DNA from 2 places in the Nicoliella lavandulae genome. Region 2 is predicted to be linked to the other one. Evidence: a T-box and tRNA genes for the amino acid it is inferred to sense, from the RefSeq annotation. Region 2 holds a T-box; the other holds one or more tRNA genes.
What was found. The T-box of region 2 lies ahead of leuS (leucine--tRNA ligase). A T-box ahead of a tRNA ligase gene usually reads a tRNA of that ligase, here a tRNA-Leu.
Positions count from the first base shown of each region.

Region 1: it has a tRNA-Leu gene. The T-box ahead of leuS (leucine--tRNA ligase) is inferred to sense a tRNA for this amino acid. The anticodon was not compared.

Region 1 is NZ_JAWMWH010000001.1:723,430-739,235, forward strand. Features, by position in the region: gene R4146_RS03305 (SprT family protein) at 99-542, shown strand; gene R4146_RS03310 (homoserine kinase) at 559-1,431, shown strand; tRNA gene R4146_RS03315 (tRNA-Leu) at 1,493-1,578, shown strand; gene R4146_RS03320 (catalase) at 1,711-3,162, shown strand; gene R4146_RS03325 (LCP family glycopolymer transferase) at 3,363-4,487, opposite strand; gene R4146_RS03330 (AEC family transporter) at 4,696-5,664, shown strand; gene R4146_RS03335 (DMT family transporter) at 5,682-6,644, shown strand; gene R4146_RS03340 (2,3-bisphosphoglycerate-dependent phosphoglycerate mutase) at 6,674-7,342, shown strand; gene R4146_RS03345 (C1 family peptidase) at 7,388-8,728, opposite strand; gene rpiA (ribose-5-phosphate isomerase RpiA) at 8,831-9,511, opposite strand; gene R4146_RS03355 (dCTP deaminase/dUTPase family protein) at 9,778-10,317, shown strand; gene radA (DNA repair protein RadA) at 10,329-11,720, shown strand; gene gltX (glutamate--tRNA ligase) at 11,793-13,280, shown strand; gene cysS (cysteine--tRNA ligase) at 13,398-14,807, shown strand; gene R4146_RS03375 (Mini-ribonuclease 3) at 14,807-15,226, shown strand; gene rlmB (23S rRNA (guanosine(2251)-2'-O)-methyltransferase RlmB) at 15,216-15,806, shown strand, end outside.
Region 2 is NZ_JAWMWH010000001.1:985,121-1,000,926, reverse strand. Features, by position in the region: gene purQ (phosphoribosylformylglycinamidine synthase subunit PurQ) at 1-520, opposite strand, end outside; gene purS (phosphoribosylformylglycinamidine synthase subunit PurS) at 527-775, opposite strand; gene purC (phosphoribosylaminoimidazolesuccinocarboxamide synthase) at 791-1,501, opposite strand; gene purK (5-(carboxyamino)imidazole ribonucleotide synthase) at 1,515-2,636, opposite strand; partial or broken gene purE (5-(carboxyamino)imidazole ribonucleotide mutase) at 2,620-3,105, opposite strand; gene R4146_RS04710 (S53 family peptidase) at 3,270-5,144, opposite strand; gene R4146_RS04705 (hypothetical protein) at 5,131-5,367, opposite strand; gene mscL (large-conductance mechanosensitive channel protein MscL) at 5,464-5,871, shown strand; gene R4146_RS04695 (deoxynucleoside kinase) at 5,933-6,568, shown strand; gene pepV (dipeptidase PepV) at 6,735-8,141, opposite strand; gene R4146_RS04685 (NAD(P)H-hydrate dehydratase) at 8,258-9,085, shown strand; gene R4146_RS04680 (putative polysaccharide biosynthesis protein) at 9,114-10,790, opposite strand; gene leuS (leucine--tRNA ligase) at 10,960-13,380, opposite strand; T-box leader at 13,436-13,645, opposite strand; gene mnmM (tRNA 5-(aminomethyl)-2-thiouridylate-methyltransferase MnmM) at 13,735-14,301, shown strand; gene R4146_RS04665 (MDR family MFS transporter) at 14,312-15,793, opposite strand.

The sequences.
Region 1 (15,806 bases), 260 kb from region 2:
AACTTTTGGGGTGCACATCAGCTTGCCCGTTTTTTTATTTCGGGGATGATAATAAATCGCGTATTTTAATATACTAACTAATAAGGGAGATTTTATTATTGTCCAATCAAGAATTACAACAATTATGCGAGCAAATTTCATTAGAATCATTTGCCCGTCCGTTTAAACATCAAATTTATTTTAATCCACGTCTAAAAACAACTGGTGGTCGCTATTATTTAAAGAGTCATAATATCGACATTAATCCACGAATGGTTAATTCAGCAGATCAAAAACTATTGATCGGCATTATTAAGCATGAATTATGCCATTATCATTTACACTTAGCTGGCTTTAGTGGTCAACATCGAACCCATGAATTTAAACAGCTATTGGCGGCCGTTGGTGGATTAAGATATGCGCCTAAGTTAGACCAACCTAAATATCAATATGAATGTGAGCGGTGTCATCAAATTTATGCTCGTAAACGATTGGTAAATACCAGTAAATATGTTTGCGGGAAATGTCGTGGTAGGTTAAAATTAATTTCAAAATTAAAATAAAGGAGCGATATTTACCTTGGGTAAGATTATTATTCGGGTTCCAGCAACGGTTTCTAATTTAGGACCGGGAATCGATTCATTAGCGTTAGCGTTACATCTCTATTACACCGTAATTGTTGAAGAAAAAACTGACTACTGGCGGGTAAATCATGCCCTAGGGGAAGATATTCCTCATGACGAAAATAATTTAATCGTTCAGACGATTTTACGGTTAGACCCTAAAATTCATCCCCATCAACTAACGGTTATGTCTGACATTCCGGTTGAACATGGATTAGGCTCAAGTACTACTGCTGTGATTGTGGGCATTAAGATTGCCAATGCACTCGGTGATTTAAATTTATCAGTACAGGAACAAATTAAAATTGGTAATCAAATTGAAGAACATCCTGAAAACGTTGCTGCAGCGTTTTTAGGTGACCTAGCTATTACAACCGTTGATGAAGATGACTTGAAAGTGGTTAAGGGTCAAATGCCAGATCTATCAGCATTAATGTTTATTATGCCGCATGGTAAGCAGGGGAAAAATGAATTACCAGTTAAGTTGACTAGTGATATGGCGCTAAAAGATAGTAATGATGCTAATGTATTAATTGCTGCATTGTTAACTAATAATTGGCCGCTAGCGTCCACGTTGATTGAAGGCGAATACTTTGGCCAGCAAACGATGAAACGTGATGAAGATAATTTACGGTTAATTCGTGATGCTGCTCATAAGTTAGGAATTTACGGTACCTTCATTAGTGGAAGTGGACCCGTAATCGTTTCATTAGGTGCAAAAGATCAGTTACTAAAGTTACGGGATCAATTACGTGCCGATGAACGATTAATGGGTAAGATTAAAGTAATGGATTTGGATCGCGAAGGGGCAACCGTTCGTGGTGAATAGTACAAAAACCCTTGCTTAATTCGTGAATATTTGATATATTAATATATGTTAATTTTCACATGCGGCCATGGCGGAATTGGCAGACGCGCAAGATTAAGGATCTTGTCGGGAGTTATCCCGGTGGAGGTTCGAGTCCTCTTGGCCGCATCGATTAAAAAGACGAAATGATTACTCATTTCGTCTTTTTTTGTGATTCTTTTTAGTTGCTAAAAAAGTGACACGGTGTTACCATTACGTTTGTAAAATATAACGTAATAAATACTAAGGAGTGGTTTTTAAATGACTGATAAGATCAGAACTGCTGAAGGTCAACCTTGGGCTGACAATAATCATTCACAAACTGCAGGTAACCGTGGTCCGGTTTTAATGCAAGATTACCAATTACTAGAAAAATTAGCACACTTTAACCGTGAACGGATCCCAGAACGGGTGGTTCATGCTAAGGGTGCTGGTGCTAAGGGTGTATTCAAGCTTACCCATGATATGAGCAAGTACACGAAGGCAGATTTATTTACTGGTGAACCCGGTAAGGAAACGCCAATGATTATCAGATTTTCGCAAGTTGCTGGTGAATCTGGTTATCCTGATACGGAACGGGATGTCCGCGGGTTTGCAATGAAGTTTTATACCAATGATGGGAACTATGATATTGTTGGAAACAATACACCAGTGTTCTTCGTTAACGATCCACTTAAATTCCCTGATTTTATCCATTCACAAAAACGTGAACCAGATACCCACTTAAGAAGTCAAGATATGCAATGGGATTTCTGGGCTCATTCACCTGAATCAGTGCATCAAGTAACTTATTTGATGGGCGATCGTGGAAATCCAGCTAGTTATCGTGAAATGAACGGTTACGGTAGTCACACTTACAAGTGGGTTAATGCCAAGGGTGAAGTTTATTGGGTTAAATACCACTTTATTAGTGAACAAGGGGTCAAGAACATGTCTAATGAAACGGCTGCTAAAACAGCTTCAAAAGACACTGATTTCTTACTTCACGACTTATATGATGCTATCGACCAAGGAAACTATCCAAAGTGGAAAGTAATGGTTCAAATTATTCCTTATGAAGAAGGCCTTAATTACAAGAAGGATATCTTTGATGTAACCAAGGTTGTTAACCATGCTGATTATCCATTACAAGAAGTTGGTGAATTTACATTAAATGAAAATCCAACTAACTACTTTGACGATGTTGAAGAAGCTGCATTTTCACCTGCGAACTTAGTTCCTGGAATTGAAGCTTCTCCAGATAAGTTATTACAAGGCCGGCTCTTTGCATATAAGGATGCCGAACGTTACCGGCTAGGTGCTAATTATGAACAACTACCAATCAACCGTCCTAAGAATGGGAAACCAAAGAACTATGAACGTGATGGCTTTATGGCGCAAGGGCAAGATAATGCTGTGAACTACGAACCAAATGGTGAAGGTGGCCCAGTAGAAGATCCACACGCTAATATCAAGCCATTTAAGGTTGAAGGTAATGCGGATACCTATAAGACTTACGATGTTGATTTCTATTCTGATGCTGGTGCTTTATACCGCGTAATGACTCCAGATGAACAAGCTCGCTTAATTGAAACGATTAAGGGGACCCTAGGTTCAGTTAAGAGTCACGAAAATAAGGTATTAGAAACGCGTCAATTCTACAATGCTGATCACGAATATGGTCAACGTGTTGCAGAGGCATTAGGCTTAGATATGGATGAAATTAAAGGTTAATTTTAATCTCGGCTAATAATTGCTTAGTTTTAAGGACTGATTTTGTATTATTCAAAATCAGTCCTTTTTGTGTTTTAAGCAAAGCAAAGCCACGTAATCGTTAGTAATTATCTAATGATTACGTGGCTTTTAATTGATAATCGCAAAAAATAAAAACTCGCCAGTAGTTAGATGCATCTAACCATTAGCGAGTTGATTTATTAATAACTAGTTCCGTTATAAGTGCCGGTTCCAGTGGTATCAGTACCAGTTCCAGTCGTATCAGAACCAGTAGTATCAGTTGAACCATCAGTTCCACTACCGTTATCATCAGTAGTGCTTTGGGTTGCTGATATGCTGCTGAGCGTACTTAAGTTTAAGTTTTTACGGATATAATTAGAAACTCGAAGTAGCTCTGATTCAGGAGCCACTTGGTAATCAATGCCATCAATCGTAGCATCTTCACCTTGTAGCGTATCTGATTTAATGTGGTGAGTGGCATCCCCATATCTAGAACGCATTGAAATCATATCATTGAACGTGATGTCAGTTTTTAGATTACCATCAAGGGATGAAAGAATTTCTTTATAACGAGGCAGCGAAGTAATCTTCATTGCTTTTAAGACTAACTTTTGAAGCACTTCACGTTGCCGTTTTTGTCGACCATAATCACCAGTTGGATCTTCGTGACGCATCCGGGAGTAATCTAGGGCTTGCTTACCATTTAAGGTTACCTTTTGACCCTTCACTACGTTGGCATTACCGTACTTAAACGTAAGTGGGGGATTCACTTCCACTCCACCAACTGCATCAACCATTTTTTCTAGTCCACCCATATTAACAATGGCATAGAAATCAATTGGTACGTTCAATAGGTTTTGGACCGTTTGAACGGCAGATGATGCACCACCAATGGTATAGGCAGCATTAATCTTTTCATACGGTTGCGAATCACCAGGAACCGTTACCTTGGTATCCCGAGGAATACTAGTGATGGAAATATTTTCCTTCTTAGGATTGACCGTTACGACCATCATGGTATCAGTTCGACCAGTATCATCACGGCCTAAAGCTCCAGTATCAGTTCCTAACAAGAGGACCGAAAACGGTTTATCTTGATTAATGACTGAGGATACGTTTCTTAGCTTGTGGGTATCACCAGCTTGAAATGTTTTATCGAATGTTTTTTCAGCACTATTATAAGCGTTGTATAAGTAAATTAATCCGGCCGTTAATAGAATAAGTACAATTATAATGAACGTCCATAGCTTTTTATGACTACGTTTCTTAAAATGGGTACTACCATTACGACTTGAAGAATTAGATTGATCATTTGGTTTTTTCATATTTTTAATTACCCCATTATTTTATAGTCTTTTTAACTCGATTTTAAAACAATATGATTGCATTATAAAAAAAATTAAGCTAAATCACAACTTTACTGTTACATATTTAACACCAATTTAATATTTAAACTAGCTAGAAGCAAGCTGAAATTAATAATAAGTGTGCTATAATTCAAAAAAGAAGGTTAATTTAAATGGGGTGGAATGAATGGAAGTTTTTGAGAATAGTATTTCTGGAATCGTCGTCATTTTACTAATGATTTTATTAGGGTATTTTTTAGCACGACGACAGTGGTTCAACGAGCAATCTGCTAAATTGGTGGCGAAAATCGTCACTCAAGTGGCACTGCCCGCATATATGATTAGTACCATTACTAGTAAGTTCACTGCTAAAACGCTGTTACATACTTTACCGGATCTAAGATTTCCGGTAATCTCAATGTTAATATTATTTGCTTTGTCCGTAGCCGTTGCCCGGGCTTTGCGAATTGCTAAGTACCACCGGGGCTTATTTGAATCGATGTTTTTTAACTCGAACACGGTCTTTGTGGGGTTGCCAGTTAATTTAGCACTATTTGGGAGCCGGAGTTTACCATATGTGTTAGTTTATTACATGGCAAATACGACATTCTTTTGGACCCTTGGGGTGTATTTGATTCAACGGGATGGGGATGCTGATAGTAAGTTTAGTTTGAAACAAACTGCGCAAAAGGTATTTTCACCACCATTGTTAGGGTTTATTATTGCCGTGATCTTAGTGTTGTTAGATGTTAAGCAGGTTAAATTGATTGCCCCAGTCTTAACGCCCGTTTTAAAGAGTTGTGACTATGTAGGTGGATTAACGATTCCGTTATCAATGATGTTTATTGGAATTGCCGTGGCGAAGGTTAAGTTAAGTCAGTTTAGATTTGATCGTTTGAACTGGGGGATTTTATTAGGCCGCTTTATTTTAGCACCACTATTAATGACGTTATTGGTAACGTTTACTGATATGCCGATTTTAATGAAACAAGTTTTTATTTTGCAATCTGCAATGCCGGTAATGACTAATGCACCGGTTGTTTCCAAACTATACAATGCTGATTCTGAATATGCATCTGTGATGGTTACTGAGACAACGCTACTTAGTTTAGTGATCATTCCAATTTTAATGACGTTAGTTCAAAATTTTAGATAAGGAAGCGAAATTTAGATTTGCGAAAAACAATTGTTTATATTTTGATTTCAACTTTTATGTTCAGTCTAATGGAAATTGCTTTGAAAAGTGTTGGCAATGCATTTTCGCCGATTCAACTGAATTTAATTCGATTTTTCATTGGGGGGATCGTATTATTACCAATTGTATTGCATCGGAACCGCAAGCAAGCAATTTCATTTAAACCCAGTGGATTGTGGATTTTTGCTTTAACCGGCTTTTTGGTGATTATTGTTAGTATGACGTTATATCAACTAGCAATCGAACATGATGAGGCAGCTACTGTGGCCGTTTTATTTAGTTGTAATCCAGTGTTCTCACTAATTTTTGCGTACTTAATATTAAGGGAACGTATTGGTCGTATGAATTTGATTTCCATGCTATTATCATTAGCAGGATTAATAATTATTGTGAACCCAACTAAACTAACGAATCCATTAGGAATTTCCCTAGCAATTGGATCGGCGGTAACGTTTGGGCTTTACAGTATTGTTTCTAGATGGGCCTCAGTGGTAAGTGGCTTTGATGGGTTGTCAATGACTTGTTATTCGTTTATTTCCGGGGCCATTGAATTATTAGCATTAGTCTTAATCTCTAAAATTCCAGCGGTTGCCAACGCGTTGGTTGCTACTGGTTGGGGTAAGACATTTGCTAATGTTCCTATTTTGCAAAATGTTAACTTGCATTACTTCTGGATCCTATTCTTTATCAGTGTCTGTGTCACTGGTGGCGGATTTGCATTTTACTTCTTGGCAATGGATCTAGGCGGAGTTTCTATGGCTTCCCTGGTTTTCTTCATTAAACCAGGGCTAGCTCCAATCCTAGCACTCTTGATTTTGCATGAACAGTTAACGATTAATACCATCATTGGAATCATAGTAATTTTAATTAGTTCCGTAATTACGTTTATGGGGAATCGAACTAAAACGGATGAATCAGAAATGAAAAATGCCGTTAAGTAATTGACGCTAGAAAGGGGCAGTACATTTAAATGGTAACTTTGACAATTATGCGGCATGGTGAAAGTTTAGCCAATGCTAATCATATCTTTACGGGTTGGAATGATGTTCCATTGACCCAAAAGGGAATTGAACAAGCCCATGCAGCTGGCCAAAAAATCGAACGAACTGGAATTCAGTTCACGGATGTTCACACCTCTTTTTTAATTCGAGCTATTGATACGACCAATATTGTGTTGGATGAGATTAACCAAGCTTTTATTGATGAACATAAAAGCTGGCGTTTAAATGAGCGGCACTATGGTAATTTACGCGGTCAAAATAAGTTATTGGTTAAACAACGCGTTGGAGCGGAAAAGTTTATGCAATGGCGACGGAGTTTTGATGCGGTACCACCGTTACTGACTCATCGTGATCATGATATTCGCTATGATCGCTTAGGGGTGTTAGAACCACTTGGTGAAAGCTTACGAATGGCTTATAATCGAATCTTACCATATTGGGAGGACATGATTGCGCCGCGACTATTAGATGGGCATAACCAATTGGTGGTTGCACATGGTAGTACGCTTCGAGCAATGATTAAGTACTTAGAGCGAATCGATGATCAAGATATCGATAAAGTAGAAGTGCCTAATGGTGCTCCTATCCAGTACCAATTAAACGATCAATTAACCATTGTTGATAAAATGACATTGTAAACAAAAAAAGCAGATCCGTTTCGGATCTGCTTTTAATTTATTTAATTAGAACTTAGCTAATGTTCCCATTGGATCCCATGGATCTAATACGATTGGTTCTTTAGCTTGAGCTTTCTTTAAGTCAGCTGAAAGGTACTTCTTGTTGATAACCACTTGGTAAACATATTTTCTAAACCAAGATTCACTCATTACGAAGTAACCATCAGTTCCAACTTTCTTACCCCAACTATTTTCAACTTTCCACTTCGTTGGTTTGCCATCAACTAGATCAACTCCAGTGATAACCATTGCGTGGTCCATTAAACTTTCACCGTAGTCTAGTTGTTCAGCTTTAGTTAAGGTTAAATCAGTATCGAATAATTCAGCACGGGAGTAAAGCTTATCGTCCATGATTCCCTTTTGACGATCTGAACTTTGACCAACATCACTACCGAACCAAACAGTTTCACCATTCTTAAGTTGTTTGATTGCTAATTTTTCGAAATCGTCAATCGATAGGTTTAAATGCTTAACTTGGCGACCACCAACTACATTTCCTAACATGTCAACCGTGTAAGTCTTCTTGTATGGCTTATCATCAGTTGGTGAGTTAATGATTGAAACATAGTCTTCAAGGTCTAATTGAATGTATTTTTCGTAGAACTTCTTAGGTGTTAAGCCTTTTTCAATGTGATAGTTGTTGTCCTTATCACGGTATTCAAAGTCGAATTTCTTAACTGGTTCGCCAAGGGCGTAAACTAACATCCGATAGATTTCATTTAACATCTTGTCCTTGCTAGCAGCAATTTTCTTATCTGAGGCACCATCATTAACTAAGTTTCTTAAGATAAGTGCATCTCTTCTAAGTTTTAAGTTCAAAACGCTGTTTAAATCAGCGGAATTGTTACTGTTGTGAGTTTCAGACATTGCTGATTGTGGCACAACGCCATACTTTTCAACCAATGCACATAGCATGTCCCATTGACCACCATCTTGTTGGGGACCTGCTAATAAAAATGCAACTCTTCTGGAAGTTAACTTTTTATTTGCGGTTCTAAGGATGTTTTCTAAGAAGAAGTTAGATTTTTCGAACTTATCCCAGAAGTTGATGTAGTTTTGGGATAATTCAAAATTACCCTTAAGATTAAATTCGTTAGCAACTTTGTGACGAAGGGTATTAAGGGCAGCAAATGTCCAACAACGACCACTTCGTTTTTGATCAGCGACGTCACCAGTTTCTAGTTCAATTGAAAAAACGGGATGATTAGCATCGACTGAACTGTAATTAGCACTAATGGCGTTAACCCCTTCATGAGCAACGGCACGGCCAATTACTTTAGCGTCTTTACGACTATCTAAATCAGATTGGTAACTTTTGATATCATCAAATTTGATTTCTTTACTCAATTAAATCCACTCCTTATCTTATACAAACGATTAACCATATTGTACAACAATCAAAAGCGAAATAAAAAGCAAAACCACCAGGGCTTTGCTTTTTATTAATGATTATCGTGCTTTAATGACTTCAGTTCCGTTAGCATGGCCGACAATAATTGTATTGACAATGTCTAAGAATAATCCATGCTCCACAACTCCGGTCATGTCCTTTAGATTTTTAGCTAGTTTGTGAGGGTCCCCAATTTTACCAAGGCCTAAGTCGATAATGTAGTTTTTGGAATGGGTCAAGATGAATCGGTCGCCATCCATTCTAAACTTAGGATTGTAACCACGTTTTTTAAACTTTTTAAATAGTTGTTGGCTTCCATATGGAATCACTTCAACTGGGAGGGGGAATGAACCGAGTTGTTTAGTCAACTTAGATTCATCGACAATCCAAATGTTCTTTCTTGAATTGATTGCAACGATTTTTTCACGAAGGTGTGCAATGCCGCCACCCTTAATTCCTTGATAGTGTTCATCGATTTGATCGGCACCATCAATCGTTAAGTCAATGTGATCTACCTGATCAATATCCTTAATCGTAATGCCCAATTCCTTAGCACGCTTAGCGGTCCGATTAGAAGTTGGGACACCAACAATATTTAGGTTTTCAGTTTGAACTCGTTTGCCTAATGCTTCAACTAAGTGCTTCACCGTTGAACCAGTACCTAATCCAACCGTCATGCCATCTTGAATATAATTTACAGCTTCTCTACCAACTATTTGTTTTAATTCGTCTTGGTTCATTCCGTCTGCCCCTCTAGAAATTAATAAGTGTACTGTGATTAAATTGAATTAATCAGTTAGATGATTAAAATCTACGCGTTCGTCTATTACTAATAATTGTCTCAAAAATTGACAAAATAAGCAATTCTAGTTTTGATATTTATGTTAAATATTGAAAAGTTTTAGCAAAATCTAATGATTAAAAATATTTTAGCGTAAATATATTTAGAATCAGAACTGATTAATAGTATAATTCTAATATTAATTAAATTAAGGACGTGAAATTTATGAACCGCGGATTCAAAATTGTTTCAAAATATAAGGATCATAATTTAAGTTTGCCGATGCGAGCAACGGAACAGGCTGCTGGCTACGACTTTGCTAGTGCTGACGACATTGTTTTACCATCAATTTGGAAGCTTAATTTTTTAAAGGTATTGTGGGCGCTTAAACATCAACAAAAAGCAAGTGAAGCTGACATGCAAGCAGCTCAGAAAGTCCTTAAACCATACTTAATTCCAACTGGAATTAAAGCATACATGCAACCAAATGAAGTGTTGATCATTGCTAATCGTTCTAGTAATCCGCTCAAACGTGGCCTTTATTTGCCAAACGGCATCGGAGTCATTGATGCTGACTACTATGATAATGATAGTAACGAAGGCGAGATTTTCGTTCAAATGATCAACTTTGGCCTAACTGACCGGACAATTAAAAAGGGTGATCGAATCGCCCAAGGGATATTCATGCCATTCTTGATTGCTGATGGGGATGAATTAAATCCAACTAATAAACGGACTGGTGGGTTTGGCTCTTCTGGAAAATAGGAGGGAATTAAATGGCTAGAATTAAAACCCAATACGTTTGTGAGAACTGTGGTTATATTTCACCTCGTTTTTTAGGGCGTTGTCCTAATTGTGGAAAGTGGAATACTTTAATGGAAGAAACGGTTAAGCCGCAGTCTACAACTGCCACTACGACCAAAATATCACCTAGTCGCACGAACGAGAACGGTAGTGCAACTAAGCCAGAACAAATTAATAAAATTAAGTCTCACACTGAAATGCGAGTTAAGACCGACTCTGAAGAATTTAATCGTGTCTTAGGGGGCGGAATTGTCCCCGGGTCACTAATTTTAATTGGTGGGGATCCTGGAATTGGGAAATCAACGTTATTACTCCAGATTTCAGGCGAATTAAGTTCTGATCACCATAAAATTTTATATGTATCTGGTGAAGAAAGTGCGAACCAAATCAAACTTCGGGCTGATCGATTGGACGTTGCTAGTGATGAGCTATATATTTATCCGGAAACTGACATGGATTCGATTCGACATGCAATTGAAGAATTACACCCCGATGCAGTAGTGATCGATTCAGTCCAAACGGTCGAAGAGCCTAGTATTCAATCTGCAATTGGTTCAGTTGCCCAGGTTAGAGGCATTACCTCCGATTTAATGAACATTGCTAAGTCAAAGGGCATTACGGTCTTTGTTGTTGGCCATGTTACTAAGGGAGGAACTTTAGCTGGACCTAAGACGCTTGAACACATGGTAGACACTGTTTTATACTTCGAAGGAGATATGCATCATTCGTATCGACTATTACGAGCAGTAAAAAACCGTTTTGGTTCCACGAATGAATTAGGCGTGTTTGAGATGCGTGAAGGGGGCTTGAAAGAAGTCCGCAATCCATCTGAAATCTTCCTAGAGGAGCGTTTGCGTGATGCTACGGGATCATCGATCGTAGTTTCGATGGAAGGAACGCGACCAATCCTAGTTGAAATTCAGGCATTGATTACCCCATCGATATTTGGGAATGCCCAACGGACCGCTTCAGGACTAGATCGCAATCGGGTGTCGTTGATTATGGCCGTCTTAGAAAAACGGGCTGGTCTAATGTTGCAAAATCAAGATGCTTATTTAAAAGCAGCCGGTGGTGTTAAACTAAATGAACCGGCAATTGATTTAGCAATGGCTGTCAGTATTGCTTCTAGTTATAAGGACCAAGGAACTGATTCAGCTGAGTGTTATATTGGTGAAATTGGATTGACCGGTGAAATTAGACGGGTCACTAGAATTGAACAACGGGTGGCCGAAGCCCAAAAACTAGGATTCAAGCGGGTATTAGTGCCTAAAAATAACCTAAGTGGTTGGACGCCACCAGCTGGAATTGAGGTCATTGGGGTTGCTACATTACGTGATGCGTTGAATAAGGCCTTGATAAATTAAGACCACAGACCCGTCAAAGTAAGTGGAAATATGTTATAATAATAACGATTTTAGTAAAAGAGGGGAATAGAATTGGCTAAGAATTCGATTCGAGTTAGATACGCTCCAAGTCCAACAGGACATTTGCACATTGGAAATGCCAGAACGGCAATTTTTAATTACCTTTTTGCACGTCATAATAAAGGTAAGTTTATTATCAGAATTGAAGATACTGATACGAAACGGAATGTGGCTGATGGTGAAATCAGTCAATTAGATAATTTAAAGTGGTTAGGATTAGACTGGGATGAAGGTCCTGATAAGCCAGGTGACTTTGGTCCATACCGTCAATCCGAACGGCGGTCAATTTACGAACCACTAATTCAAAAGTTACTTGATGAAGGTAAGGCTTATGAATCTTACCGGACTGAAGAAGAACTAGCGGCCGATCGTGAAGAACAAAAGGCTCGTGGGGTAATGCCTCACTATGAAGATGAATTCGCTGGAATGACTGAAGACGAAAAGCAACAAGCAATTGCTGATGCAAAGGCAAAGGGCTTAAAGCCAGTTATTCGTTTCCGGGTTCCAAAGAACCACGACTACAATTGGGATGATATGGTTAAAGGACCATTATCATTTAACTCTGACAGTGTTGGTGGGGATTTTGTTATCGCTAAACGTGACGGAATGCCTACTTACAACTTTGCCGTTGTAGTTGATGACCATTTGATGGAAATTAGTCATGTCTTTAGAGGAGATGACCATGTTTCTAACACACCAAAACAATTAATGATTTATGATGCATTCGGTTGGGATGCACCTAAGTTTGGGCACATGAGTTTGATTACGAGTGCTGATTCCGGTAAGAAGTTAAGTAAGCGGGATGAATCAATCATCCAATTTATCGAACAATACCGTGACTTAGGATACTTACCTGATGCAATGTTTAACTTCATTACGCTATTAGGTTGGTCACCAGTGGGTGAAGATGAAATCTTCTCCAAGCGCGAATTTATTAAGATGTATGATTACAAGCGGTTAAGTAAGTCACCTGCTAAGTTTGATAATAAGAAGCTTGAATGGATTAACAACCAATACGTTAAATCTAGTGATGAAGACGTCGTAATGGATCTTGCATTACGTCAATTGATTGCTAAGGGCAATATTCCTACTAACCCAGATGCTAAGACGGTTGAATGGGCGCGGAAGTTAATCAACGTATACAAGCAACAAATGAGTTACATGGCTCAAATCAACGAAATGGCAGATGTATTCTTCCACGAACCAGAACAAGTGACTGGTGATGCATTAGAAGAAATTAGTAATGATACCGCACCAGTAGTATTAAAAGAATTTGCTAAACGGGCGAAGGAACTTCAAATCTTTGATAAGGTTGAAATTCTAAAGACCATTAAAGCAGTTCAAAAAGATACTAAGATTAAAGGGCGTAAGTTATGGATGCCAATTAGAATTGCGGTAACGCATGAAATGAGTGGTCCAGAACTACCAGAATCAATTGAATTAATTGGTCGTGAAAAGGCGCTTGAACACATTGAACAAACACTAAAGCAAATCGATTAATTAAATGGGGTTTCCTTAAAGATAACTATATCGTTAAGGAAACCTCTTTTATTGTAAATTAATGCTATATTTATGCTAAAATGAAACTAACTATTAACTGAGATTGGGGTGTAGGATGTGCTAAAAATTTACAATACGTTGACTCAAAAAAAGGAAACCTTTGAACCAATTCATCCAGGGGTAGTGAATATGTACGTCTGTGGGCCGACTGTCTATAACTACATCCATATTGGAAACGCAAGAAGTGTGGTCGCATTTGATACGGTACGACGTTATTTTGAATACTGCGGATATCGGGTTAACTATGTATCTAATTTTACCGATGTTGATGATAAAATGATCAACGTAGCCAAGCAAGAAAATACTACGGTACCAGCATTAGCTGATAAATTTATTGCAGCCTTTAAAGAAGATACGAAGGCGTTAAATGTGGAACCAGCTACAACAAATCCACGGGCAACTGACAATATTCCAGAAATTATTGATTTTGTTAGTGACTTGATTGATAAGGGATATGCATACGTCGTCGATGGCAATGTTTATTACCGGGCTCGTAAGTTTGATACGTATGGACTATTAGCTCATGAAAGCATTGATGATTTAGAAGCAGGGGCTAGTCAACACGTTAACCCTGCTGAATTAGCTCAAAAAGAAGATCCAATTGACTTTGCCCTTTGGAAGAAACAAAAGGGTGATGAGATTGCATGGGATTCCCCATGGGGAAAGGGTCGTCCAGGTTGGCATATCGAATGTTCAGTAATGTCGACTAAATACCTAGGTGATACGATTGATATTCATGGTGGTGGAATTGATTTAGAGTTTCCACACCATGAAAATGAACGGGCCCAAAGTCAAGCTAAGACTGGGAAGCGCTTCGTTAATTATTGGATGCACAATGGGTTTGTAACGGTCGGGGATGATAATGAAAAAATGAGCAAGTCACTTGGTAACTTCGTGACGGTTCATGATTTGATCAAGACCACTGATCCAGAAGCAGTTCGGTTCTTGATGTCAACGACTCAATACCGGCGCCCAATTAGTTATAATCCAACTAACTTACAATCTGCTGCTGCTAATTTAAAGAAACTTAAGTTGGCATATCACAACTTAAGTTACCGGCTAAAAGATGCTGATGAATATAATGATCCAAAAGTAGATCAAGAAGTGCGGCAAATCCAAGCTGATTTCCAAGATGCGATGGATGATGACTTTAACGTTCAAAATGGAATCGATAAAGTCTATGAATTAGCTAAGTTAGGCAATGTGTATGCAGAACGGCCAACTGTGTTCAAGGACACTGTTGCATTGATCTTAAAGAAGTTAGCAGATCTATCTAAAATCTTTGGAATTCAATACGAAGTGGAACACCTAGATGATCAAAAGGTCGAAGCCTTGATTACAGAACGGAACCAAGCACGTAAAAATCACGACTTTGAACGCAGTGATGAAATTCGTGATGAATTAAAGGCACAGGGAATCGTGTTAGAAGATACGCCACAAGGAACACGATTTAGAAGGGAATCATAATGACAGAAAGTAACGTTGATTATAACCAACTCAATGGAGTGGTATTGGCATATCTAGGGGATGCTGTATACGAAGTCTATATTCGCAAGCATCTATTGACCCTAGGGATTACTAAGCCCAATCGGCTTCAAAAAGTAGCTACTAAATACGTGTCCGCAAAGGCTCAGGCTGCTTTGATCGATTTAATGGAAACGGATGCCATTTTATCTGATGACGAACAAGCTGTCTTTAAACGGGGCCGGAATGCTAAGAGTTATACCCATGCGAAAAATACGAATGTTGTAACTTATCGCATTTCAACTGGGTTTGAAGCATTAATGGGTTACTTATCACTAAGTAATCAATTAGATCGGCTTAACTTTTTAGCGAGCTGGTGTATTGAACAAGTCGATAATGGGAGAATTAGTTATGAAAAATAATGACGATTTTGTGATGGGGCGGCACCCAGCTGTAGCTGCTTTAAGAAGCAAACAAGAAATTAATAAAGTCTTTTTACAAGATGGCATTAAAAAAAACGAACCAGTTGTGAGTGAAATTATTAAACTAGCTAAGGCGCGGCACTTAATCATCTCAATGGTGCCAAAGCAAAAGTTAGATTTACTATCTGATCATCAAAATCATCAAGGTGTAATGTTAGCCATTGCTGCTTATAAATACGCAACAATTGATGATTTATTTGCGAAAGCTGAAGAAAATGGCACGGCCCCATTCTTTATGATTCTAGATAGTATTGAAGATCCACATAACCTGGGATCCATCATGCGTACTGCTGATGCTGCTGGTGTTAGTGGCATTATTATTCCAAAACACCGGGCAGTTGGGTTAACTTCAACAGTTGCTAAGACTTCTGCCGGTGCAATTGAACGGGTTCCAGTTACGCGGGTAACTAACTTGGTTCAAACCGTTAAGGAATTAAAAGACCGCAATGTATGGATTTTTGGAACTGATATGAATGGATCAGACTATCGAAAATGGAATGGCAATGGAGCGGTAGCATTA
Region 2 (15,806 bases):
TACCATTTGGATTATCTTCATACGTAAAGACAATTTGGTGGTTGTCCTTCAATGATTGAAGGGTTTCATCATCACAGTAGTAATTACCTTCACCATGGGCAATTGGGACCTTGATCACTTGGTCCTTAGCATATTCATTAGTAAACATCGTGTGATTGTTGACCACCTTTAAAGGTGCCCAATCAGAAATAAATTCCATACTAGTGTTGTTTTGAAGTGCGCCAGGTAATAAACCAGCTTCAACTAAAATTTGGAAGCCGTTGCAGACCCCAAGGACTGGTTTGCCAGCTTCAGCTAACTTCTTAACGGCAGCCATTGCTGGTGCAAAACGAGCAATGGCACCACTCCGTAAGTAATCACCATATGAAAATCCACCAGGAATCAAAACACCATCATATTTATCAAGGTTAGTTTCATTAGAACTAACCATATCAGCTTCTTCACCGAGAGCATCGTTAATTGCGTGATACATATCTAAATCACAATTAGAACCGGGAAAACTAATTACAGCGAATTTCATTGGGATCTATCCTTCCTTTATTTCGTAACTATATGTTTCCATATTTTGATTAACCAAAAGATCTTTACAAATGGATTCAATCGTCTTAACTGCTTCATCTTTACTATCAGCATTAATCGTAACTTCAAAGAACTTTCCTTGTGAAATGGATTCAATTGAAGTGTAGTTTAAACGGTGTAATGCATTCTTAACTGCTTCACCTTGAGGATCTAAAATCGATGGTTTATGGGTAACGTAAATTTGAGCTAAATACATGACTAGCGTCTCTCCTTATTTAAGTGTGGCTTTTAATTTGTCTAAGATTTCGCGATAACCGGTCATCATATCACCAGTTTGTTTTCTAAACACGTCCTTATCTAAGGACTGCTTAGTATCAGCATCTAATAACCGGCATGAATCTGGTGAAATTTCATCAGCTAGGATTACTTGACCATCGTCAGTAATGCCAAATTCAATCTTAAAGTCCACCAAGATAATGTTCATCGACTTAAATAATGATTTCATTAAGTCGTTTACCTTAAGTGCGGTTTCACGCATCGTCTTTAATTGCGCTTCAGTTGCAATGTTCAATGCTTCAGCAGCAGAATCATTGATCATTGGGTCATGGAGTTCATCGCTCTTAAAGAAGTATTCAACAACGGGACGACTTAGTGGTTGTAAATATTCAGTTCCATACCGCTTTTGGAAGTGGCCAGAAGATAGGTTTCTAACTACTACTTCAAGTGGAATCATCTTCACACTAAGGTTCAATTGATCAGTGGCATCCAATTGCTTTACAAAGTGCGTTGCAACACCCTTTTGATTTAAATAGCCAAAAATCAAACTGGAAATTTCGTTATTAACGGCACCCTTGTCTGGAATCATTTCATTACGTTCACCATCACCAGCAGTGGTGTGGTTAGTATAGTGAACTCTTAGTACCTTTGGATCGTCGGTTGTATATAATTCTTTGGTTTTACCTGAAGCAACTAATGCTGACATTATAATGAACTCCTTATTTAAATTGATTAACTTGTTCTAATAATTGATCGAATGAATCACCAATAACGGTAATGTGGCCCATCTTACGACCAGGTCTAATTTCTGCCTTACCATAATCATGAAAATGCCATGATGGATTAGTAGGTAGTGCTTGACGAGCCGTCGTCAAATCATCCCCTAATAAGTTGACCATCACTGCCTTGTGATCTTGGCGAATCGTTGGAATTTCTAACCCACAAATGCTTCGAATATGGGCTTCAAATTGGGAAATATTACATGCTTCAATTGAGTAGTGGCCAGAATTATGAGGCCGTGGTGCTAATTCATTGACTAATAACTCACCATTTGGCATTAAGAAAAATTCAATTCCTAATACACCAACTAAGCCCAAACGATCCGCAATTTTAACGGCAATATCGCTTGCTTGTTCGTGAACTGCATCATCAACTCGTGCTGGCACAATACTAGTGTGTAAAATATGGTTTTTATGGATGTTTTCGCTCAATGGGAATGGAATGTTCATTCCAGAAACATCCCGCGTTACCATAATGGAAACTTCCTTTTCAAATGGTTGTTTCTTTTCATAAATCCATTCGCGATGGTTTAGTTCAGCCGCTGCCTTATCGATATCACTTTCATCATTAATATCAATTTGATCGTGACCATCATATCCACCTTCACACGTTTTTACGATTCCAGGATATCCAATGTTAGCAACCGCTTGTTTTAAGTCATCAGCAGTGTTAACAGCAGCATATTCAGTTACTGGAATGCCATTTTTCGATAGAAAATCTTTTTCATGAAGTCGATGACTAGTAATGGTTAGTTCATCGATTGCTTGAGGGACATCAACATAATCAGTCACCTTAGCTAAGGCTTTTTGATCAACATTTTCAAACTCATAGGTCAATACATCTGATTTTTGCGCTAATTCTTTTAATGCATCTTCATCGTCATAATCAGCAACAATTTGAAAGTCAGATACTTGGGCCGCTGGTGCTTGGGGTGTTGGATCTAAAATGCCCACTTTGTAGCCCATTGACTTAGCTGATAGTGCCATCATTTGGCCTAATTGGCCTCCACCTAAAATGCCAATGGTGGCTGGTGGTAAGATTTGCTTAATCGAGTTCGTCATTACTCTTAATAGCCTCCTCAGTTTGAGTTTGTCTGAATTGAACTAATTTTTGGTTAACGGTGTCATTATGCAAGGCGATAATTTGTGCCGCTAAAATGGCAGCATTTTTAGCACCAGCATCACCAATGGCAACCGTCGCAACTGGAACCCCAGAAGGCATTTGAACCATTGATAGTAATGAATCAACACCGTTAAGGGCCTTGGTTTTAACTGGAATCCCAATTACTGGTAATGTCGTATTAGCAGCCATCATTCCAGGTAAATGGGCAGCACCACCAGCAGCGGCGATAATCAATTGATAATGTTCGTCTTTTGCTTGGCTACCGAATGCTTGTAATTGTTGGGGCATCCGATGTGCTGAAATAACATGCTTATCATAGCTAACCCCTAATTTATCAAGCATTGCTGCGGTTTGCTTTACTACTGGCCAATCAGATATTGACCCCATTACGAGTGCAACTTCCATCGAAAAGTCTCCTTTGTTGTTTTGGTACTATTATAATACCAATCCTTAGGTCGAACGTCAATATAAATCACGAACAATACATATTATTTTTTCATTTAAAGTTCGTGTTATTGTAAAAAATCAATAAAAAATACGTAAAAAAACAGCGCCCATCTAGGACGCTGCTTTTATTGCTGAGCTGAAAAAGCATCATTTAATTTACCAAAATTAATGGTTCCTAACCCGGTAGCTTGATTGTACAATTTACCAGGTTGACCAGTATAGTAAAGATTACTGTTATTATTAGCACTCTCGAGTGGGGTAAATGGAGAATAGTTAGTTTGGGCAAAGCGATAGATTTGAGGATTCCAAAAGCCCATTCGTTTCCCTTGAGCGCTATTGATAACCGCTGCCATCCCAGCCATTTGAGGCGTTACAACACTAGTACCACCGGTAGTGTAAAAATTACCATTATGATAACTAGCATAGCCGGTATTTGGATCAGCATTCCCTGAAATATCAGGCAGGTTTCGACCACTATTCGTTCCAGTTATAATTTGTGGAACTTTAAGGCGGCTCAGATAACCATCTTTATACTTCCAAACTTGGGCAGCTCGATAAGTCCCTACACCACTAAAACCAGCTTGGTAGTCTGGCACTGAATTCAAGGTACTGAATCCACCCCCGCCACCCGCAAAGTAGCTGCTGACCCACTTTTGCGGGTTAATACTAGGGTTAATGGTTGGTTGATTATCAAAACGTGGATACATAAAATCTGTACTCCATGCCCGTTCGTGTTCGATGACCACCTTCTTACCGTTGATCGTATATTTACGTGGTAAGGTCGTGCCCCCCACGGAAGTAACGTACGGAGAACTAGCTGGTGAATCAACTGTTAATTTAGGATAACGATTTTCACCCATTCCATCGTAAGCACCATTGTCACCAGTCGATGCAAAAGTACTAATTCCTTGAACCGCAGCTTGTTGAAATAATAGGTTCATAATTTGATTATAGTTTTTAGGTAACATGCCTAGCTTCAACTGGGTAGTAATTTGATTTTCACTTTGGCCCCAGCTGATCGATAACGTATCGACCTTATTTTGAGCTAACGCTGTTGCAAGTGAATTAAGCATCCCCAAAGCAGATGGATTCCCCACATATACATTTAAGTTAGCCTTGGGCGCCATTGCACCAGCTTGTTCAACATCCATTGCCGTTTCGTCTTCACCATTATATGCGGTCTTTGTCACATGATAGACCTTAATACGGTTCTTTTTCACCGGGATCCCTACGTACTTCCAAAACTTGGTCGCATCATTAGGTTTGAACTTAGCAAACGATATGATTCCAACCGTTTGTCCAGCTCCAACGTGATTATTCTTGTATAAAGCTCCCGCATTATACCGATCCATAAACTTTTGTGGGGCCCCTTGATTAGTGTTAATTTCATTTTCAGTCTTAGTTAAATGAGCTGATAAATCCTTGGCTGGATTAGCATAGGTATTATTCGCTAATCCGAAAACACCTAATACGTTCGCACTGATCGCCGCAGGTAACTTATAATTATGATTGGGCTTTTGATAACTATTGCCAATTACCTTAACATTGTTTAATTTAACGTGAAATGCGCGTTCAACATTTTTAGTGGTTCCCGTAAGTTTTAAAACGATGTTACCAGCATATACCTTAGTTTTTAATTGATATTGCTCAAAATAGTTTTTGATCGTTTGAATATTATCATTAGATTGACCATAAGTATCAGCAAATTGTTGTGGAGTTAAGTACTTTCGATAATTAGGATTACCGGGGGTTACCGTTTGATTAATATATTCATTTAATTGATTAGCGCTATTCGGCTGTAAGACTAAGTTAACCGTTTGTTGTTGCTTGGGATTAACTGCCTTGACCGTTTTTTTAGCCTTAGTGGCAGCTATCGCCGTTGCTTGGTTGCTAGTATTGGTAGCTAACGTTAGTGATAAGCCCCCAACTATCAGAACTAAACTCAACTTGAGGGTCCAATTAACTAATTTTATCAATGGTCGTTGATTATAAATCATCATCAATCCTTTCTTTGGCTTTAGCTTTTATTTGTTCTTGCTTTAGCCTGCGTTTAGTTTTTACAATAATTACGGTTGTCAGGATTATCTGTAAAATAAAGAAGATAACCAACCAAGTGATAAAAAGTTGCATCTCACTTAATTTTAAATTTAAGGTTACTATAAACGTCAATAAAACAGCAATTATAATAAATATTGTCAAGCGAATGTAGTCTTTTTTCTTCAAATAATCACCATTTCTAAGCAAAGTTATTCGATTTGCTTTTTTTCTGTTAGAATATATTATATATTATATAACGATACTAAACAAAGGAGAGTTATTATGCTAAAGGATTTTAAAGCATTTATTGCACGTGGTAGTGTAATTGATTTAGCCGTCGGGGTTATTATTGGGTCAGCCTTTACTGCTATTGTTCAATCATTAACTGCTAATTTAATCAATCCATTAATTGGGATTTTTCTGGGAAAGATCGACTTATCTGGATTAGTATTAACGGTTGGTAAAGCCCACTTTAAATATGGTTTATTTATCAACTCTGTAATTAATTTCTTAATCATTGCTTTCGTAGTCTTCATCATTGTAAAAATCGTTAACCGCGTTACTAAACGCGATACCAGTTCCAAGATGAGTACTACTGATCAGTTACTAACTGACATCAAGGGATTATTAGCAACTAACCAAAGCAACGATAGTTCTAATTCAAATGATCAATCAAATCAAAATAAGTAAAATCACTGTTGGCATTTAACAAATTTGTTAAATGCCTTCTATATTAGTAAAGGAAGTTTAAATTTTGATAATTACATCTGGAATGATTGGATCCGGTAAAACTACACTTACCGATCGAATGGCCAAGCATTTTAATAGTCGACCATTCTTCGAACCAGTAGGTGATAATCCAGTCCTACCACTTTATTATGCAGATCCTAAGCGTTATGGATTCTTACTCCAAATCTTTTTTCTAAATAAACGTTTTAAAATGATCAAACGGGCATTAAATGCTCCCCACAACATCTTAGATCGTTCAATTTATGAGGATGCTTTATTTACCAAGCAAAATCATCTTGATGGTAATATTTCAGATTCTGAATGGGATGTTTATCAGGGGCTACTAAACAACATGCTAGATGATTTAAATGCCATCCCCCAGGCACATCCCAATCTATTAGTCTATGTTTATACTGACTTTGATACAGTTTTAAAGCGCATTAAGAAACGGGGCCGTGCCTTTGAACAAATCGATGCCCACCCGGAACTAAAGGATTATTACTACCGACTCTGGCAAGCCTATCAAACGTGGTTTGCAGAATATGATAAAAGTCCTAAAGTTAAAATCGACTTGCAAACATACGACCTATCAGATCCTGATAATCTCCCCATTGTATTATCCCAAATCGATGCTGCCGTAACCAAGTATAAAATTTAATCATTATGTATGACACCCGAAGATCAATATCAACTTAGGGTGTTTTTTGATGACTAAATGTGGTTTAAAACCGTAAATATTAAAAGGAGCTTCGATTAAATTCGAAGCCCCTTTTATCTAGCACAATAGTATCTTAACGGATGCTTCTGCATCCCATATTTATTAATTATTCATTTAATGCAGCTAATGCGCTCCCATAAATGGCCATTGCTAACGTTAAATCATCAATTGGTTGAAATTCATTAGCTTGGTGCATCGTGTTCTTAGTCCATGGGAACAATGCCCCAAACGCAACTCCACGATCCATTAAGCGACCAAATGAACCACCACCAACAACGTGGGGTTTCGCTTCAGTTTCGCCACTTAAATCTTTGTATACGGCAATTAATTTTTGCACGATTGGATCATCACTTGGTACATAGTGTGGTGCCATGTCATCTTCTTGTGATACAGAACCACCATTTGCACCAGCAACTAGTCCGGCTTCAATTTCCTTAGGTCCAATTCCCTTAGGATATCTAAAGTTTGTGTTGACCATTCCACCATCTTTGATGTCAAAACGCATAATTCCGACGTTCATGGTTAAGTCACCCATCACATCATCAGTTTTGTTAATGCCTAACTTATGTGCTCTGGAATCATCGTGTAACTTATTAGCTATAAATGAGATAAATGCTTGGGCATCTCCAGCATATTGATATTGGCTTAAGAATAATGCTAGATAAGTCCCGGCATTTAATCCATCATCTGGTTCCATTCCATGGGCCGATTTACCAATCACATGTAAATGAAGGCCTTCATCGGTTACTTGGGAGTCTCCACTAACTGGGTATTGGTCCAAGAACTTAGTAAATGCATCGGATACCTTTTCATTATCATCGGATTCTAACACTGCTTCGGCATCCCGTGGAACCATGTTATCACGTAATCCAGACTTAAAGCTCCGTAACGTAAATTCAGTGTCTTCTTCACCCTTTTGATGACCAACAAATTTAGTAATGAACGTCGTATTACCCTTTTCACCGTTAATTACTGGGAATTCAGCATCAGGTGAAAACCCAAAGTCAGGAGCTGGTTCTAAGTCTAAGTAATGCTTGATGCCAGTCCAATTACTTTCTTCATCCGTCCCAATTAAGAACCGAATCTTGAACTTAGGCTTAATGCCAGCATCCTTTAACATTCTTAAACCGTAGTAGGCTGCTAATCCAGGCCCTTTATCATCAGAGGTACCACGACCATAAGCAACATTATCCTTAATGGTTAATTCAAACGGATCGGTATTCCAACCTTCACCAGCAGGCATCACATCAGCGTGCACTAAAATTCCTAGGGTTTGATCACCCTCACCGTATTCAATATAGCCAGCTAAATTATCATAGTTCTTAGTCTTAAAGCCATCTCGTTTACCAATTTCTAAGTATTTAGTTAACGCAGCGGCAGGACCAGGACCTAGGGGAAATTCATCGCTAGCATGTTCGTCATCCCGTTCACTATCAATGGCGACTAATGCCTTTAAATCAGCTAGGTAATCAGCTTGATAATCCTTTGCTTTTTGTTTCCAATCAATTGTCATTTAAACAACCTCCTTAGTTTATGTAACTATATTCAATTTTAGCATAACTGACCTAAGTTAACATGTTTCAAGTCGTGAAACTAGAATGCTATAATAAATTTTAAGAGGTGGAAATGATGAAATACATTACAGAAGCAACTGCAAAACAAACCATTCGAATTCGACCAACAGATAGCTTTAAGGGAACTTACGGTCACATTACCCTAGTCGGAGGTAGTCAAAACTTTGGGGGGGCCATTATTATGGCGACCATGGCTGCTGTTTACTCAGGGGCCGGCTTAGTGACCACCTTAACCGATCCCGTCAATCGGACTAGTTTACACGCCCAATTGCCTGAAGCCATGGTTGCTGATTACCATGACGAAGCAATGCTCAAAAGTAGCGTTAGTGGCGCTGATGTCATTGTAATTGGCTGTGGACTAGGCACTGATGATGATGCATTAAATATTTTAAAAACCGTATTAGATACCGTTCAACCCGACCAAAAGATTATCATTGATGGTTCAGCAATTACATTAATCGCAACCCATCACCTTAGCTTACCCAAGGCGCATTTAATCTTTACTCCTCATCAAATGGAATGGAAGCGACTCTCTGGAATCTCACTACCAGATCAAGCAGACGTGGATAAAAATAAGGCAGTCCGTGATCAACTGAACGCCACTGTAGTATTAAAATCTAGCCATACCCAGGTTTACACTGCCAATGATGTATTTGAAAATACAACTGGGACCCCAGCTCAAGCAACTGGTGGAATGGGGGATACACTAGCGGGGATGATTGGTGGTTTCGTGGCTCAATTTAGCAATGTTGACCTAGCAGTTGCATCCGCAGTATATGCACACAGTGCAATTGCCGACGAGTTAGCTCAACACCAATACGTAGTCCTACCTCACCAAATTATTCACCACATTCCAGAATTTATGAAGGCAAATGAAGCATAAAAAAGAATCGACAACTGTCGATTCTTTTTTATTTAATATGCAATTTATTACGCAATCTACCAACTCTTGCGCCCATTACGCGATCGGCAACTCTGGTTTTTAAAACTAGGTAGATGTAAACTCCGCCACCCATCATTACAGATATGAAGGTTACGATTCCACTACCAATCGTTCCGTTAATGTCCATAACATGCCCTAATAACCAGTTAAATGCGAACACACCAATCAAAGCGGCTAAATAAGTTAAAATGGAGAATAATAAAATTTGATTCGTCCGCTTAACGACCAAGTGGTAACGAATATTAAACTGCTTAGTCAATGAGCGTAAGATTAGACCGTTGGTAACAATGAACCCTAGTGAAGTGGAAACTAAGGGGCCGAAAGTCCCAAATAATGCAATGGCTGGAATTTGACAGATTACCTTAACAATGGTTCCAATGATGAAGTATTTCACCGCTAGTTTATTTTGATAAATCCCCTGCATAATGGCAGAAATTACCGTAAATAATCCTAAAATAATTGACACCACTGAGTAAAATGTAAGGATGTTAGCAGATAAATGCCCATAGCCAGTCCCGTTAAACAAGCGATTGAGCGGTCCCGCAATGGCAGCCATCCCCAATGCAGAAGGAATCATAATAAATTCAAATAAAATCAATCCATTAATAATTTCACGACGAATTCCTTCATAGTCCTTACTTGTGTAGGCCTTAGATAACAATGGCACTACCGTAATTGCTAATGCGGATGCCAATGAGATCGTAATCATAACTAACTTATTGGCATTTCCAGCATAAATAGCAAATAATTTTTGTAATACTACTTCTGGATAGTGACGGAAAATCCGCATTAAATCAAAGAACGTAAATTGATCAATTAATTGAAAAATTAAAACGCCGGCCCCCAAAATAATGAATGGAACGGCCTGTTGAATAATTTCTTTATATAGCTGGGTCGTTTTAACTTCTAATTGATTATTACTATTAGCCACTAAATTGCGGTAATAATGACGACGTTTGAAGTAGTAATATCCTAAAATCAATAGTCCGGCAACAGCCCCCATGAACGCTGCGAACGTAGACTGAGAAACCGCCGTGATCCAATCGCCCTTAATGACCCCTAGGTGCATGATCAATAATGCCGTAATCAACATGTATGCAACCCGGACTAATTGCTCCACAAATTGTGAAATAGCAGAAGGCGCCATATCCTGGTAACCTTGGAAGAACCCACGCGTCAAACTCATTGTTGGAATGATTAAAATGGCCCACGATAACGCACGCATTACGGGGATAACGTTTTTATCACCGTTATCTAACAGCGGCGCTCCAAAGTACAATAGTAACGCGAATACAATTCCAGTACTGATCGATAATAGCAAGCCCCGTTTATATAACTTAAAGCCAACCCCATACTCGTTTAAGGTATTATAATGGGCCACTTGTTTGGCCACAGCCGATGGAATTCCAGCAATGGCGGCAATCAATAGCACGCCATATACGTTGTATCCTTGAACATACAATGCATTGGCCTGAAAGAAGAATGAAGCGAACCATATTCGCCATGGAATAATATAGACGGCCCCTAGGATTCTAGACAAGATACTACCGGCCGTCATCCAGGCCGATCCCTTTAGCATCGTATCTTTAGAACTATCATCCCCCGTTGCTAGTTCTACTTCATCTTCGCGTTCACTCTCTTGCATATTTAATTTCCTACTTTCTAATCGATTTCTAGTTTTGATACAATAACTAATCTATTTTACATCAATCCAGAAATTGATAGCAATACATTACTCCATAAATAATGATAAATTTAATTACAAAAAAAGCTCGCTTTAATAGCGAACTTTTTAAATTAACTAAATATATCCATTAGTTAGCAACAATATTAATAATCTTACCTGGCACTACGATTACCTTTCTAATCGTCTTACCATCAGTAAATTCTTTCACCTTTGGATCAGCTAAGGCTTGTTTTTCAATTGCATCTTTATCAGCCTTTAAATCAGTTTTAATGTGAGTCCGAACCTTACCATTCACTTGAACGACCATTTGAACGGTTGATTCTACTAGTTTGCTTTCATCGTAGGTAGGCCATGGTTCATATGCGATTGTTTCATCATGACCACACTTACTCCATAATTCTTCAGCAATATGAGGCGCAATTGGTGAAAGCATCTTAATGAATCCTTCAACATATTCTAGTGGTAGACTGTCTGCTTTGTACGCTTCGTTGATAAAGACCATCATTTGTGAAATTGCAACGTTAAAGCGCATTTGTTCCATATCATTTGAGACGGTCTTAACGGTTTGATTGTAAATCTTGTCTAACGTTCCGTCGTTAATGGTAGTAACCCGGTCACGAAGATGGTTATTATCATCAATGAATAATCTCCATACCCGCTTCAACCAACGATAAGAACCATTAATTCCTTCAGTACTCCATGGCTTAGCTTCCGTCAATGGACCCATGAACATTTCGTAAAGACGTAATGTATCGGCCCCATATTCTTGCACAATGTCATCAGGGTTGATTACATTCCCTTTTGATTTGGACATCTTTTCATGGTTCGTTCCTAAAATCATTCCTTGGTTAACTAACTTTTGGAATGGTTCCTTAGTTGGAACGACGCCAAGGTCATAAAGTACTTTATGCCAGAAACGAGCATATAGTAAGTGCAATACCGCATGTTCAGCACCACCAACGTATAGGTCAACTGGTAGCCAGTATTTTAGTTTTTCAGGATCTGCAATCATTTTATCGTTATGTGGATCGATGTAGCGAAGGTAGTACCATGAACTACCAGCCCATTGTGGCATGGTGTTCGTTTCACGTTTACCCTTCCGACCATTCTTGTCGACCACGTTAACCCAATCGGAAACGTTAGCTAATGGACTTTCACCAGTTCCAGATGGTTTCAAGTTATCAGTATTTGGTAACTTCAATGGTAATTCATCTTCTGGCACTAATGTGGTTTCACCATCTTCCCAGTGAATAACTGGAATTGGTTCACCCCAGTATCTTTGCCGGGAGAAAATCCAATCACGAAGCCGGTAGTTGACCTTCTTATGCCCGACTTTATGTTCAGTTAACCAATCAATAGCTGCTTTAATCGCAGTCTTTTTATCCATTCCATCCAAGAATCCAGAGTTAATGTGAACTCCATCACCAGTGTAAGCTTCCTTAGCAATGTCGCCACCTTCAATTACGGGCTTGATTGGTAGGTCAAACTTAGTAGCAAATTCGTAATCACGATCATCGTGGGCTGGTACAGCCATAATCGCACCAGTTCCATATGAGGAAAGAACGTAATCACCGATCCAAATTGGAATGGCTTCACCGTTGATTGGGTTAATGCCATAAGCTCCGGTGAAGACCCCACTCTTGTTCTTATTTAAATCGGTTCTTTCAAGGTCAGACTTAGTGGAAACTTCCTTCTTGTAGGCCTCAACGGCTGCTTTTTGGTCAGGCGTAGTAATTTGATCCACTAACTCATGTTCAGGTGCTAACACCATGTAAGTAGCTCCAAATAAAGTATCTGGACGGGTAGTAAAGACTTCTACTTGCTTACCATCATGGCCCTTGACCTTAAAGTCAACACTAGCCCCAACGGACCGACCAATCCAGTTCCGTTGCATTTCCTTGATACTTTCAGGCCAGTCCACGTCATCTAGATCGTCAATCAAACGATCAGCATATGCAGTAATTTTCAAGACCCATTGACGCATTGGAACCCGATAAACTGGGAAACCACCCCGTTCAGTTTTACCATTGATAACTTCTTCGTTCGCCACAACGGTTCCACCCATTAAGTCTGGGGCCCAGTTAACTTCGATTTTATCTTCGTAAGCTAAGCCCTTCTTGTATAGTTGTTCAAAAATCCATTGCGTCCATTTGTAATACTTAGGATCAGTTGTATTAACTTCTCGATTCCAATCATACGAAAAGCCAAGTGCCTTAATTTGATCTTTAAAATGCGCAATGTTTTCTTCTGTAAACTTACCTGGATGATGACCAGTCTTCAATGCATATTGTTCAGCAGGAAGTCCGAACGCATCCCATCCCATTGGATGTAAAACGTTCTTACCTTGCATCCGTTTCATCCGCGCCATAATATCAGTCGCAGTATAACCTTCCGGATGTCCAACGTGCAATCCTTTCCCAGATGGGTAAGGGAACATATCTAGTACATAGTATTTTTCTTTATTTTCATCATCACCGGTTGCAAAAGTTTGGTGTTTGTCCCAGTAACGTTGCCACTTCTTTTCAATATCAAGATGATCGTAAGGCATATAAAACTTCCTCCTTTTAAATTTAAAACAAAAATCGCCCCATAGAAAAAACTTTCTATAGGACGATCATTCCGCGGTACCACCTAAATTCTTTACATTTGTAAAGCACTTAATTCCATAACGCGGAAAACGTTTTAATTTACTAATTATCAATTTCAATTAAAATTACCTGCGATGAGTTCACTAGCTAATAGTCTAAATTCACACTAACCATTTAGTCTCTGAAAAAATTAGGATAGCTACTATTTCGCATCCAATTATTTATTTAATTAATGTTATAATAGCAAAGTTGAAGCATAAAAGCAATCATAATTTAATCATAATCTAATTATTAATCCATAAAGGAGCCTGACAATGAAGCTACAACCCGCATTATACTTTAGCCACACCTTGCTATCACAAGTCATTCAATCCGGTGATATCGTTATTGATGGTACCGTAGGTAATGGCAATGACACCGCCTTTTTAGCCGATCAAGTTGGTAAAAACGGTCATGTTTATGGCTTTGATATCCAAGCATTAGCCATCGATAACACAGAAAAGCGATTGAACGCTGCACATTTAATGCAGCCAGTGGAACTATTTCAAACTGGCCACGAAAATATCGATCAAGTTGTCCCAATTGATACTCCAATTGCTGCTGCCATTTTTAATCTGGGATACTTACCAGGTGGTGACCATCAAAAGATCACTACTGCTGATACAACGATTCCAGCCGTTAAAGCATGCTTAAGTCGCTTGACAAAAAATGGTATCGTTGCCTTAGTCCTATACTATGGACATCCCGGCGGCCCAGCAGAAAAGCAGACCGTAATTCAATTCGTAGAACAACTGGATCAAAAACAATACACCGTTTTAAACTATCAATTCATCAATCAAGTGAATCAACCACCCATTTTAATTGCCATCCAAAAAAGATGAAGCCAATCAATTAGGCCTCATCTTTTTTTAGATGGTGATAGGATAGATTAATGATCAACGCAATCATGACAACTACCATCCCTACCACAAACACGTTATGCAATGCATTAAATAAAATGGTTTTTAAACTAGGAATTAACTTAGCTGGTAATAAAACTGCCGTTTCTGGACTCATCAATTTATTGACCTTTTTGATCGATGCTCCATCGATTTGTAATACCCCTACACGTAACGAGGTGTTCATGAAGATTCCAAAGATGGCAATAAATAATGTTTGGCCTAACGTACGACAAAGGACGTTAAATGACGTAGCCGCGCCTACGTCATAATCAGAAACCTTTTGTTGCACAATTACCGTCGTGTTCGTCATTACGATCCCAAATCCAAACCCGCTAAGGGCCGTGGTGATAAAAAACCAGCTTAACGATAAGGTTTGGTTAGCTAGAACAAAAATAATGCTCCCTAATAGGACAAAGCCAATTCCGACAGTCGTAACATACTTGGAATGAATTTTAGTAATCAACCAGCCCGAAGCAAATGATCCTAACACCCATAGAACAGAACTAGGCGTCAGGGCTAATCCTGCAATTGAGGCCTTAAAACCCTTAATTCCTTGAATCCAATTGGGAACATATACTTCAATACACATCACAAAGCCACTAATGAAAAATGCAACTGCATTTTGTGCCACAAATGAGCCATGTTTAAACATCCCCATCGGAATAATTGGATCAATAAATGAATGTTCACGTCGAATGAATAAAACGATACTAGCAAAACAAATTAGAAATAAAAATGCCAGTCTAGATAGTCCCACCGACTTATCACCTAGAATTTGAATCATTAACATCAACGATAACAAAACGACCGTTAAGTAAATGGTCCCTAAGTAATCAATTGATACTCGTTTACGAGTGACCATCGTCTCTTTAAAGTAATAAATAATCAGCCCCATTGTGATCAAGCCGATTGGGATGTTTATTAAAAAGATCCAACGCCACCCTAATGTATCAACAATAAAACCACCCAATAGTGGCGCAATTACTGCTGATATTCCCCAGCCAGCACTATTTAGTCCAATGATCTTAGAACGTTTAGCAAATGGATAAATATCTGCAATCATTGCATATGAAACGGGTAAAATTACCCCCGCGCCCAGTCCCTGCAGGGCACGCCAAACAATCAAGGCTTCCATGCTGCTGGTAATCCCAGACAGTAGGGAACCAACTATAAAAACTGATAATCCAGCCACTAATACCCGTTTACGTCCTAATAAATCTGATAGTTTACCATAAATGGGGGTGGCAATTGAACTGGTCAATAAATAAATTGAAAATACCCAATTCATTAGGGACACGCCATGTAATTCACCCACGATTGTTGGCATTGCAGTTGACACGATTGTTCCCTCAATTGCACTTAAAAAGGTCGCTACGAACAATGACGTTGTCACAATCATCGTATTTGTTTCATTCTTTTTTCCGTTATTCATTTACTCACCTAAC